3 regions of the Nonomuraea sp. NPDC049750 genome follow, and region 3 is predicted to be linked to each of the others. Evidence: predicted binding sites of a transcription regulator. Region 3 holds the regulator's gene; each other region holds the start of a gene.

Region 1 (4,344 bases), on a different contig from region 3:
GGTGATGCCCTCCGTGAAGTCGAGGACCGCCTGCAGCTTCTTGAGCACCTCGTCCACGTTGTCGCCGACGGTGCCGACCTCGGCCCAGAGCCCCGGCAGCTCCGCCACCGGCGCGACCCGCTGGTGAACCGACTCCACATGCGCGTCAACGGTGCCCACCTGCTCGCCGACGGCGTCGACATGGTCGCGCACCGCCTCGACATGCTGGGCCAGGCCCTCCGCCCACATCGGCGGTTTGGCCGCGATGTCGTCAAGCCGCCCGCTCACCGTCTCGAGCGTGCCGCTCAGACCCCCCAGCTCCCGCTCGCGAACCTCCCTGAGCAGCCACTCCATACCCTCAAGGCGCTGGCGGATCTCGTCGAGGACGGCCCCCTGGGTCCGCTGCTCGTAGACGTGGTCCTGGGACGCACGCGCGAGCAGGTCCCGCATCCTTTCGGAGATGGCGGAATCGCCGCCTGCCTGTAGAAGGGTGGTGTGGTTGGCGTGATCCACCGAAAGGCTCCTTCGCTCGCCGACGGTCTGCCGCGCAGCGGTGGGACAGGTCCGGTTTGCAGATGAAACGAGAACGCGGCTAACCGCCAAAGGGGGAGGACTCCCGCGTGCTCACCTTAGCCGCTCGATCAAGGTCCGTCAGGAGCGAAGTAAAAGATCGGGGTTGACCCGATAATGCCCTAGTTTGCTATTTGCGCAGGTGGGGATGGGTGACAAATCAGGACGGAAGGCTTATCCATGATGCGGGTAAGTATGATTACCGCAGATTTGTCACCCGAAAGTCGCAGGTCATTTCTGAGTCGTTCGATGTCTACCGCCGAGGCTCGCTTCTTGATGACGACATTTCCGACTTGCCGCTCGCGGAGAGTGGCGCGGAGGCGCTTCAGAGAGAACGGCAGCACTTCTTCCACCGTGTAACGCGCGGCCCATGGGGTGTCGAACGGCTCGTCGCCGGTGATGTAGGCGATCATCGGGTCGGGGAGACGGCCGCCGACCATCTCGGCGACCTCCCCGACGAGGTGCGCGCGGATCGCGGCCCCGTCGGGTTCGTACACGAAGCGGCCGACGGGGCCGGTCGGCGCCTCGGCCCCGCGGGCGACGAGCGTCTCGCCGCCGGGCAGCAACGTCGCCCGCCGCACCGGCCCCTCGCCTCGCGCCGCCCCCTCGCCTCGCGCCGCCCCCTCGCCTCGCACCGGCCCTTCGGCTTGCGCCGGCCCTTCGGCGGGGCCGGTCCAGAGGGCTGCCTCCTTCACCTCGCCCTTGTACGACACCCACTCAGCTTCGGCTTCGCCCGGGATGAACTCGTACGGGATGCCCGGAGCCACCTTCAAGCAGGCCCGCCGAGCCCTGGCGACCAGGTCGAGCACGACCGGCCACGGCGGCGAGTAGGCCATGGGGTCGAACGTCCTGCCCCGGCTCGTCCGGCGGGCGGGGTCGGCGAACAGCCAGTCGTAGTCCTCCGGCGAGACCGTCGCGGCGTCCGCCTGGCGTACGGTGACCCGATCCGCGAGTCCGAGCGCCTCCGCGTTGGCCCGGGCGACGGCGACGGTCAGCGGGTCGAGGTCCACGGCGTCCACGACGCAGCCGGCGCGGGCCAGGGCGAGGAAGTCGCCGCCGATGCCGCAGCAGACGTCCACGACCCGCGTCCCGCCGGCGGTTCCGGCCAGGCGGCGGGCCCGGTGGGCGCCGACCTCGGCTCGGGTGGCCTGCTCCAGACCGTGCGGAGTGAAGTACATGTGGGCCGCGTCGGCGCCGAACTTGGCCTTGGCGCGCTCGCGCAGCGCCGCCTGGGTGAGCGCGGCCGAAGTGAGGTCGGCGTCGTACGACCTGCGCAGCCTCGTCGCCGCGACCACCGGATCGGCGCCCACCACCTCGACGGCCTCGGCGAGTGCGCGCTGCCCGCGCGGGGTGAGCAACTCGGTGAAGGCGTCGAGATCCACGTCACCCGACGTTAGCGTCTCCCCGCCGCACTCCAGCCTGCGGCCGTGCGCGTACGGTGGTGGACTGGAACGTTCGCCGTGCGCGTACGGCGGACGGCTGGAACGGCCGCCATGCGCGGGCGCGGTGGCTGGAAGGTCCGCTGTACGCGGAGGTGGGGGCTCAGGCGTTCGCCTGCGCCAACAGCCCGTGTCACCCCAATTACCCTCAACCTTGGGCAAGCTCTTGGGCCTTATCGCTCTGAGCAGACGCGTTCGTGTTGACTGTCAAGCCCCTCTTGCATATGTTTCCTGTTGGCACTCTCCCCTTGAGAGTGCCAACGTGCGACGAGGCAGGTCTGACACCCGCGACGGCAGGCCCCGCTGGTCGCCTCTTCTAGATCATTCAAATCTGAAGGGGAGGTCCGATCGTGACGACCGCCACCAAGGTTCCCGTTAAGCCGCTCGGCGACCGCATCGTGGTTCAGCCGCTTGAGGCCGAGCAGACGACCGCTTCCGGCCTGGTCATTCCTGACACCGCCAAGGAGAAGCCGCAAGAGGGCAAGGTCCTCGCGGTGGGCCCGGGCAACTGGGATGAGGACGGCGACAAGCGTATTCCGCTCGACGTCGCTGAGGGCGACATCGTCCTCTACAGCAAGTACGGCGGCACTGAGGTCAAGTACGGCGGCGAGGAGTACCTCGTGCTCTCCGCCCGCGACGTTCTCGCGATCATCGAGAAGTAAGCCGGATGCGTCAGGCCCCGGGCGCGCGTCTCCTCTGAGCGCGTGCGGCCGGGGCTTTCGACGCTAGGAGAGGACTTTCAGCATGGCGAAGATCCTAGCGTTCGACGAGGACGCACGCCGCGCGCTTGAGCGTGGCGTCAACGCCCTCGCGGACGCCGTGAAGGTAACCCTCGGCCCCCGTGGCCGCAACGTCGTCATCGACAAGAAGTTCGGTGCTCCGACGATCACGAACGACGGCGTGACCATCGCTCGTGAGATCGAGCTGGAGGAGCGCTACGAGAACCTCGGCGCCCAGCTCGCCAAGGAAGTCGCCACCAAGACCAACGACGTCGCTGGTGACGGCACCACCACCGCGACCGTCCTGGCTCAGGCGATGGTCCGCGAGGGCCTGCGCAACGTGGCCGCCGGCGCCTCGCCGCTGTCGCTGAAGCGCGGCATCGACAAGGCCGCCAAGGCGGTCAGCGACAAGCTGCTGGCCAGCGCGCGCCCGGTGGAGGACAAGAAGGAGATCGCGAACGTCGCGACCATCTCCGCTCAGGACGCCAAGATCGGTGACCTGATCGCCGAGGCGTTCGACAAGGTGGGCAAGGACGGTGTTCTCACCGTCGAAGAGTCCAACGCCATGGGCATGGAGCTCGAGTTCACCGAGGGCATGCAGTTCGACAAGGGCTACCTGTCGGCCTACATGGTGACCGACCCCGAGCGGATGGAGGCCGTCCTCGAAGACGCCTACATCCTGCTCACCCAGGGCAAGATCTCCTCGATCTCCGACTTCCTGCCGCTGCTCGAGCAGATCGCGCAGACCAAGAAGCCGCTGCTCGTGGTCGCCGAGGACGTCGAGGGCGAAGCCCTGGCCGTCCTGGTCACCAACAAGATCCGCGGCACGTTCACCTCGGTCGCCGTCAAGGCGCCGGGCTTCGGCGACCGCCGCAAGGCCATGCTGCAGGACATCGCCATCCTCACCGGTGGCCAGGTCGTGAGCGAGGAGGTCGGCCTCAAGCTCGAGAACGTCGGCCTTGAGGTGCTCGGCAACGCCCGCCGCATCGTCGTGACGAAGGACAACACGACCATCGTCGACGGCGGCGGCGACCAGCAGGCGATCGAGGACCGGGTCAAGGAGATCAAGATTGCCATCGAGCAGTCTGACTCCGACTGGGACCGCGAGAAGCTGCAGGAGCGCCTCGCGAAGCTGGCCGGCGGCGTGTGCGTGCTGCGCGTCGGCGCCGCCACCGAGGTGGAGCTCAAGGAGAAGAAGCACCGCCTCGAGGACGCGATCTCCGCTACGCGCGCCGCGATCGAGGAGGGCATCGTCTCCGGCGGTGGCTCCGCGCTGATCCACGTCGCCAAGGACCTCGACGACCTGGGCCTGACGGGCGACGAGGCGACCGGTGTCGCCATCGTCCGCCGCTCGCTGGTCGAGCCGACGCGCTGGATCGCCGAGAACGCCGGTCTCGAGGGCTACGTGGTCACCCACAAGGTCTCGGAGCTGTCGGCGGGCAACGGCCTCAACGCCGCCACGGGCGAGTACGGCAACCTGCTCGACCAGGGCGTCATCGACCCGGTCAAGGTCACCCGTTCGGCCGTCCAGAACGCCGCGTCGATCGCCGGCATGCTCCTCACCACCGAGGCGCTCGTCGTCGACAAGCCGGAGGAGGAGCCGGCCGCCGCCGGTCAGGGCCACGGTCACGGCCACG
Region 2 (4,344 bases), on a different contig from region 3:
GACCCGGACGATCTCCGCCTCCAGCTCGTGCTCGCCCATGGCGTACCGGTCCTCCAGCTCGCGCAGGTGCGCGCGGGCCCAGACGGCGCGGATCGCCGGGTTGTCCACCACGGTGCCCGTCACCTGCTGCTCCCACGGGGCGCCCGACGCCAGCCCGCGTACGGTCACCGACGAGCCGTCCCGGTAGCGGCCGTGCACGCGCAGCGGGACGCCCGGGAAGATGGAGCCCAGGTGGGTGACCGTGCCGGGCTCCACGTCGAGGCCCTTGAGGGACAGGTCGGTCACGAGGGGCGCGCCGATGCGGCGGTGGATCTGCTCCATGGCGGCGTCCAGGCGGTCCTCCGACTCGACCAGCTCGCAGCGGCCCGCGCCCAGACCGGCCAGCCGGCCCAGGAACCCGGCGTTCACCGCCCGGTCGATGCCGACGGTGTGCACCCGCATGGCCGACAGCGCGCCGCCGGTCTGCTCCAGGATCTGGTCCTCGTGGCCCACCTGTCCGTCGGTGACCAGCACCAGGACGCGTTCGCGCCCGTCCTGGTCGCGGAGCAGGGAAATCGCCCGGCGCAGCGGCTCCAGCAGTTCGGTGCCGCCGCGGGCCTCCACGCGCGCGAGATGTTCGACCGCGCGGTAGCGGTTGCGGTCCGAGGCCGTCACGAGCCCCTCGAACGCCTCCTCCACCACCGAGTCGAACGTCAGCACCGCGAAGCGGTCCTGCTCCGTCAGCGTGTCGACGATCCGCGCCGCGGCCCGGCGCGCGGCGACCATCTTCCAGCCGCCCATACTGCCCGACCTGTCCAGCAGCAGTACGAGGTCACGTGGCGTGCGCGGCGACTCCAGCGCAGGGGGTAGCACGGTCAGCGAGAACGCGCCCCGGCCGTCGAGCTGCAGCGCGGTCGAGGCCTCGAACGACAGCCGCAGGATGAAGTCGCGGTCCAGCCGCTCGCCCGGCCGCAGCCGTACGGTATGACCCTCCTCCTCGACCACGTGCAGGCTGGAGGACAGCTCCCGCAGGTCCAGCCCGGCGGGGTCGATCGTCGCCGTCAGCGACAGGCGTACCGGGTCGGGGAAGCCGGGCAGGAGCACCGGCGGCGTGATGCGCGAGGCGTCGGGCACCGCGTCGGTGTCGGGCGCGGTGCCGTCGCCGGCGCCGGGGCCGTCGAGCGGCGTGCCCGGAATGTAGCGGGGGGCGACGACCAGCGGGAAGCGGAACGTGGCCGCGCCGTCCTCGTACGGCAGCGGCTGGCTCAGCGTGAGCCGGACCGTCACCCGCTCGCCCGGCAGCAGGTTGCCCACCGTGATCGTGAACACGTCGGGCCGGTCCTCCTCGGCGATCGCGGCCCGCTTCCCCTCGCGCAGCGCCCGGTCGTAGTCGGCCCTGGCCTGGCCGCGCTCCTTGAGCACGCCGTCGATCACCCGATCGTCGGCCTCCATCCTGAACCCCGTCACCGCCGCCCTGTCGGGCAGCGGGAAGACGTAGGTGGCCTCCAGCGTGACGTCGTACGGGTTGCGGAAGCCCTGCGTCACCTCGACCTCGGCCATCAGGCCGGAGATGTCGGCGGACACGTCGACGCTCTCCAGAGGCAGGTTCCCGCGCGCGGTCCGCAGCGCGCCGAACCCGGCGTCCGGCACCGGCAGGCACCGGGTGGGCTCGAGCGAAGTGATCTTCATGCTAGCTTCCTCTCTTCGAGCAGCGCCAGCAGCGGTGCCGCCGCGGTGAGTACCGCCTGGATGTCGTCTTCAGCCGGGGTACGGCCGGCACCGTCGAGCACGAGCGTCACTCCGTCGGCCAGCCTGATCCCGCGCACCAGCGCCCCGTGCCTCGTCGGCCGGGGGAGGGGCCCGGGCCGGCCCGCACCGTCGGACGGGGGAGGATCGGCCGGTCGCGGAACGCCGATGGGCGGGGGATGCGGAAGGGCGGGACCGGTCGCATCGGCGGGGTGCGCGGCCCAGAACCGTCCGCGCGGGCTCCCGGACCGAGCCGCCGAGCCGTCGGGGAGGGCCGGCGGCTCAGGCGTCTCGCCCTCCGGAAGGTCTGCGGCATCGTGAGCCGCCTCACCCTGGGGCGCGGGCGTCGTGGCGTCCAGAACGGCCGCCGTCGCCGCGACATCCTCGTCCAGGGGCGACCATCCGGGGTGGGCCGTCCGCTCCAAGGTCGTGTCCGTGGCGCCGGTCAGGGCGGTCTGGATCTCCGCGATCGAGCGCCCGGCCGCCTGCAGCCGCTTGATGGCCACGAGCTGCAGCAGATGCCGCCGGCCGTACTGGGCGATCCGGCCGCGCCTGGTCAGTGGCGGGTCGACGAGGCCGATCGTGGTGTACCACCTGATCAACCGTTCGCCGGGCACGTCGCGGACCCGGCCGTTGAGCGGCTGCGCGTGCGGCTGGGCGTGCGCGCGCAACGCGTCGGCGGCGCGCTCCGCCAGCTCACGGATGGTCCAGGTCTCGCTCATACCTTCACAATTACACTGTCACTATTGCAGTGTCAACCGAGGGAAAGCGGGCAAAGGGGGTGGGTCGCAAAGAGACCCTGATGTCGAACCACGGGGAGGAACACATCATGGCTACGATCACCGGTCCGCTCTCGGGCGAGGCGAAGAAGACGGTCGCGACGGCCCTTCAAGGAGCTCTGGTCGATCTCCTCGATCTTTCGCTGCTCGCCAAGCAGATGCACTGGAACCTGACCGGCCCGCACTTCCGGCAGATCCACCTCCAACTCGACGAGGTCACCGCCCTGGCCCGTGAGCACGCGGACACCATCGCCGAACGCGCCGTCGCCCTGAGCATCAACCCGGACGGCCGCGCGGCCACCATCGCCAAGTCCACCAAGCTCTCGCAACCGGAGAACGGCTGGATCGAGGACGGCAAGGTCGTGGCGACGATGACCGACATCCTGGAGGCCGTCGGCAAGCGAATGCGTGAGCGTGTCGCCGCGACCGACGAGCCCGACCCGGTCAGCCAGGACCTGCTCATCGCGGTGGCTCAGGACATCGACAAGCAGCACTGGATGTTCCAGGCCCAGCGCTGACACCGCCACTGCCCGCGCTCCCGGGCGGCCGGCGCATCGTCGCGCTCACCTGACGGCCAGAGATTTCGCGCAGAGTTTGATCTCGGGCCTCCCTGTCATTCATGTCGGCGGGGTCGACTAGCGTGGCACCTAGAGGGAGGCCTCACGATGTCCAGCAAGACTCTCCTCCGCACGGGCCCGCTCTGGCAGGGCGGGATGAGCCCTTACGGCCCGCTGGAGCCGCCAGGCGGCGACGATGTGGCGCTGCCCGGGGGGTTCAGCGGCCGGGTCGTGGCCCGCTCGGGCCAGAAGGTGGCCGGGCTGACGTGGCACGCGGCACCCGACGGCGGTGCGTGCTTCCCTGACGGCACCGGCTGGATCTACGTGTCCAACTCCGAGCTGCCGCTGCTCGGCGGCGCGTCCGCGCTCCGGTTCCGCGCCGACGGTTCGATCGCCGACGCCTACCGCATCCTGTCCGGCACCGACCGCAACCGCGCGGGCGGCGCGACGCCGTGGCACAGCTGGCTCTCCTGCGAGCTCGGTGACCGCGGCCAGGTGTTCGAGTGCGATCCGTACGGCATGCGGGCCGGGCGCCCCCGCCTGGCCATGGGCCGGTTCAAGCACGAGGCCGCCGCCTGCGACCCCGACCGGCAGGTCGTCTACCTGACGGAGGGGGAGCCCGACGGGTGCTTCTACCGGTTCAGGCCCGGCGATTGGGGCGATCTCACTGAGGGCACCCTGGAGGTGCTCTGCCTCGCCGGTGACTGGAAGCCCGTGCCGTCGCCCGCCGCCCTGCTCAAGGCCACGCGCCACCAGATGGACGACGCCCGCCACTTCGACGGCGGCGAGGGCTGCCACTACGCCGGCGGGGTCTGCTACTTCACCACCGAGGGCGACAGCGGCCTGTGGGCCTACGACGCCGAGACCTCCACGCTCGACCGGATCTGCGACGGCGTACGCGCGATCACCGCCGCCCCCTCGGGCGACCTCTACGTCGCCAGGCAGTCGACGGAGATCGACGTCATCACCCCCGACCGGGCGGTCACGCCGTTCCTCAAGCTCGGTGGCCTCAGCGGGGCCGAGCTCACGGGGCTGGCGTTCGCGCCCGACGGCGGGCGGCTCTACTTCTCGGCCAGACGGGGCCGCGACGACGGCCGCACCTTCGAGGTGGCCGGCCCCTTCCGCGCCTAGCCCGGTCGCGCACGTCGGCTCCGCCGGATCGCGGGGAAATGCCCTCCGGCCCGAGTACGGCAAGCTGGTCACGGAGGCGGCTCGCACGCTCACCGAAAGGCTCTGAGCGACCGGTGGCCTAGAGGTCGCGGCTCCACTCCTGCTCGGTGACC
Region 3 (4,344 bases):
GGCCACCCTGGCCCGCAGGCCCTCGACGGCTATCGAGCCGGACGCGCTCCGCCTGGGGCTCGACACCCCCGGGGCGGCCGGCCGTACGAGCGTCACGACCTTGCCGTCCAGCAGGAACGCGGCGGGCGCGAACGGGAACAGGCGGCGCTTGCCGAAGCGGTCCTCCAGCGTGACGGCCTCCTTGTCGCAGGCCACCACGGCGCCGCAGAAGCCGCTCTCGGCGTCCTCCACGACCAGATCGAGTTCGGCGGGCACCTGTGGGATCTTGCCCTTGCCCGGCCGCCGCCAATTTCCCGCTAGAACATCGCCGTCGTACACACGGGGACCGTAGCAAATCACCCGCCCGCCGCAAGGCGCTTGCGATGAGAGCTGCGCCGGGTCACCACCATGATCGTCGTGATGACGGCGGCAAGCACGCCCAGACCCGGGATCACCACCAGCGCCGCCACACCGCCCACCAGCCCACCCGCGGCGGCGGCGAAGTCGCGGCCGACTCCGAAGCGCACGTTCGTCGGCTCCTGGGTCGTGCAGGTGAACTGGTAGTCGCCCTTGGCCGGCGCGTTGACCACGAGGATGAGCTGCCACTGCGTGCCGTTGACGGTGACCCGCTCGGTGCCCGACGTCTTGGCGAGCTTGGCCTGGCCGGGACCGCCGTCGATCCGGCACATGTAGTGGACCTGGCTCTCACTGGCGAGGTACACCACCGGCTTCTCTACCGGGTCCAGCGGCACGGTGACGCTCTGGCCCGCCGTGAACGTCTTGGACGGGGCCACCGCGCCCACCGTGTTCAGGATGCCGCTGACGAACACTCCCACCCCGGCCAGACCGGCGAGCAGGGCCAGTCCCCAGGCGACCGCGATCCACCGCAATCGCGGTCTGATCAACTTCGGGTCAACCTGAGGGCCGAAACGCTGCGGCGTGCCGTAAGGTCCGGGCTGGTACGGCTGCTGCTGCCCGTAGGGGCCGGGCTGGGGGTACTGCTGGCCGTATTGCGGCGGACCATATTGGGGCGGCGGCGGGCCGAACTGGGGAGGTTGCCCCTGGTACGGACCCTGTCCCGGCGGCGGACCGTAGGAGGGGGGCTGGGAGTCATCGGTCATATCGGCCAGTGTGCGCCCTATGGGCGGCCACTCGCTAGCTCCGGTGTTATCGCACCTTGTGGGCGGGAGCCGTACACTTGGCACTCGGGAACACAGAGTGCTAGACCTGTCGTTTCCTGAAAGGCAGAGGTAGGAGGTGAGCGCGTGCTCGACGATCGGAAGCTGGCGGTGCTCCGCGCCATTGTCGAAGACTACGTGTCCACCAACGAGCCGGTGGGCTCCAGGGCGCTCGCCGAACGCCACAACCTGAAGGTCTCCCCAGCGACGGTCAGGAACGACATGGCCGCCCTGGAGGAGGAGGGCTACATCACCCAGCCGCACACCAGCGCGGGCCGCGTGCCGACGGACAAGGGCTATCGCCTGTTCGTCGACCGGCTCTCGCAGGTCAAGCCGCTGTCCGGGGCGGAGCGCCGGGCGATCGAGACGTTCCTCGCCGGCGCGGTCGACCTCGACGACGTGGTCACCCGCACGGTGCGGCTGCTGGCGCAGCTCACCCGGCAGGTCGCGGTCGTGCAATACCCGACGCTGACCCGTTCGACGGTCAGGCACGTCGAGCTCGTGCCCCTGCACGACCGGCGGATCATGCTCGTGCTGATCACCAACACGGGCCGCGTCGAGCAGCGGGTGGTCGAGCTGCCCGAAGTGGTGGAGGACACCCGCATCGCGCACCTGCGCGCGGTGCTCAACGCCTCCCTCGACGGCTGCGGCCTGCTCAACGTCCCCGATCAGGTCGCCGACCTGCCCGAACGGCTGCCCGTCGAGGACCGTCCCGTGGTGGCCACTATCCTGTCGGTGCTCCTCGAGACGCTGGTCGAGCGCCACGATGAGAAGATCGTGTTCGCCGGTGCGGCCAACCTCGCCGGGGCCGACTTCTCGACCGGGCTGCGCGACGTGCTCGAAGCACTGGAGGAGCAGGTCGTGCTCATGCGGCTGCTCGGCGAGACTTCCACAGACACCCCGTCCACGCTCACCGTGCGCATCGGCTCGGAGAACCCGTTCCTCCGTGGCACGTCGATCGTCGCAACCGGGTACGGTTCTGGCGACAACGAACTGGCTCGGCTAGGCGTGCTAGGCCCCACGCGGATGGACTATCCCGTGACGATGGGCGCCGTGCGCGCGGTGGCACGCTACGTCAGCCAAATCCTGGCTGCATCATAAGAGGTCGATAAGTGGCAAACAGCGACTACTACGCCACCCTCGGGGTGCGCCGTGACGCCAGTCAGGAAGAGATCAAGAAGGCCTACCGCAGGCTTGCCCGCGAACTCCATCCCGACGTCAATCCGGACCCCGCGACCCAGGAGCGGTTCAAGGAGATCACGCAGGCCTACGAGGTGCTGTCCGACGCCAACAAGCGTCAGATGTACGACCTGGGCGGCGACCCCTTCGGCGGCGCCGGCGCGGGTCAGGGAGCGGCCGGCTTCGGCGCGGGCTTCCCGTTCAGCGACATCATGGACGCCTTCTTCGGCACGGCCGGTGGCGCCCGCGGGCCCCGTTCGCGGGCCAGGAGAGGGCGCAACGCGACCATCCGCGTCGAGCTCGACCTGAGCGAGACCGCCTTCGGCACCACCCGCGAGCTGGTCGTCGACACGGCCGTGCTCTGCGAGGTCTGCCAGGGGGCGGGCGCCGCGTCCGGCACCCACCCCGACACCTGTGACATGTGCAACGGACGCGGCGAGATCTCCCAGGTCACCCGGTCGTTCCTGGGTCAGGTCATGACCTCCAGGCCGTGCCCCCAGTGTGGCGGCTTCGGGACGATCATCCGCCACCCGTGCCAGGAGTGCTCGGGTGACGGCCGCGTGCGCACCCGCCGTACGATCAAGGTCCGCATCCCCGCGGGCGTCGAGGACGGCACGCACATCCAGCTCGCCGGTGAGGGCGAGATCGGCCCCGGCGGCGGCCCGCCCGGAGACCTCTTCCTGGAGATCGTCGAGCGCCCGCACGAGATCTTCGAGCGGCGCGGCGACGACCTGCACTGCACGGTCCAGATCCCGATGACGGCCGCCGCGCTCGGCACCAACCTCGCCGTGGAGACGCTCGACGGCTCCGAGGAGGTCGACGTGCGGCCGGGCACGCAGTCGGGCCAGGTCATCACGATGTACGGCAGGGGCGTGCAGCGGCTCAACGAGACGGGCCGCGGCGACCTGCTCATCCACGTCAACGTGGAGACTCCGCTGCGGCTCGACGAGGCGCAGGAGGGGCTGCTGCGCGAGCTGGCCAAGCAGCGTGGCGAGGAGCGGCCGCCCGGGAAGTTCGCCCCCGGGCAGCAGGGGTTCTTCTCGCGGCTGCGGGACGCGTTCAACGGCCGCTGAACGGGACGCGTTCAACAGCCGCTGAACGGACGCGTTCAGCGGCCGGTGACCAGTGAGGGCACCAGGAGCTCGCCCGGGAGGGCCACCCGGGCGGTGATGCCGTGTGGCGGCGACTCGTCCAGCCACACGCGCACGCCGAGCCGCTCGGCCAGCCTGCCCACCACGTAGTGGCCGAGGTAGCGGGTGGGGGCGGCGAAGAAGCGCCGTTCGCCACGCAGCCGGGCGTTCGCGGCGGCGCGCTCTCCCTCGGTCATCCCCACGCCCTGGTCGACGATCGCGATGTGGCACTCGCCCTCGCGGGTGCTGGCCCGGATCTCCACCTCGGTGTCGGGCGCAGAGCAGGTCAGCGCGTTGTCGACCAACTCGGTCACCAGATGCGCGATCTCGGCGACGGCGGTGCCCCTGAGCAGGGCGTCGTCCACTTCCCCCAGCACCGCGCGGCCCGACCCGGCCGCGCTCAGGGCCGAGCGGAGCACGTCGCGTACGGCCACGGGATCGGGCGGGCGGCGCGGGCGGCCGGTGGCGGGCCGGTGGGGCTCCTCGGCCGCGGGCCCCGTCGTGTCCGGGGCCTTCCCGGCGAGCCGGCGCGGCGCCGCGCGGGCGATCGTGGCAGGGACGGTGAGCAGGACGGTCAGCCGGGTCTTCAGTGCGCACGGCCAGCGCCGCGCGCGGCGGGTGTTCCTGGACGGAACGGTCATCGCTCTGGACCCCTCGTAGAGTGACCTCAGGAAGGTGCGATCGCGGCCAACCTTAATCGTTTCGTGATCCTATGGCTACTGAACGTGAAAATCTTTGGGGTGATCGCCGGTGACCGTGCCGGTATTCCTGGCCGACGGCCTCGCTGACCGCACCGGGCCGGAGCTGGTCCTCGACGGTCCTGAAGGGCGCCACGCGGCCTCGGTCCGGCGCCTGCGCGCCGGAGAGCGGATCGACCT

What was found. Region 3 encodes HrcA, which represses chaperone genes, less so after heat shock. Its sites were predicted from a motif close to TTGGCACTCTCNNNNNGAGAGTGCCAA; they were not measured.
Region 1: the regulator HrcA is predicted to act here: its motif matches at 2,223-2,249, upstream of groES (co-chaperone GroES).
Region 2: the regulator HrcA is predicted to act here: its motif matches at 2,457-2,483, upstream of AB0J16_RS14225 (DNA starvation/stationary phase protection protein).

What each region holds. Positions count from the first base shown of each region.
Region 1 covers NZ_JBFANB010000033.1:56,951-61,294, reverse strand. Annotated here, with positions in the region: gene AB0J16_RS48680 (hypothetical protein) at 1-492, opposite strand, end outside; gene AB0J16_RS48675 (class I SAM-dependent methyltransferase) at 672-1,931, opposite strand; gene groES (co-chaperone GroES) at 2,336-2,650, shown strand; gene groL (chaperonin GroEL) at 2,733-4,344, shown strand, end outside.
Region 2 covers NZ_JBFANB010000004.1:517,174-521,517, reverse strand. Annotated here, with positions in the region: gene AB0J16_RS14235 (VIT domain-containing protein) at 1-1,668, opposite strand, end outside; gene AB0J16_RS14230 (MerR family transcriptional regulator) at 1,665-2,447, opposite strand; gene AB0J16_RS14225 (DNA starvation/stationary phase protection protein) at 2,555-3,022, shown strand; gene AB0J16_RS14220 (alkaline phosphatase PhoX) at 3,170-4,192, shown strand; gene AB0J16_RS14215 (helix-turn-helix domain-containing GNAT family N-acetyltransferase) at 4,311-4,344, opposite strand, start outside.
Region 3 covers NZ_JBFANB010000002.1:413,775-418,118, forward strand. Annotated here, with positions in the region: gene AB0J16_RS07140 (DUF3097 domain-containing protein) at 1-318, opposite strand, end outside; gene AB0J16_RS07145 (hypothetical protein) at 336-1,100, opposite strand; gene hrcA (heat-inducible transcriptional repressor HrcA) at 1,245-2,258, shown strand; gene dnaJ (molecular chaperone DnaJ) at 2,270-3,409, shown strand; gene AB0J16_RS07160 (ATP-binding protein) at 3,445-4,107, opposite strand; gene AB0J16_RS07165 (16S rRNA (uracil(1498)-N(3))-methyltransferase) at 4,217-4,344, shown strand, end outside.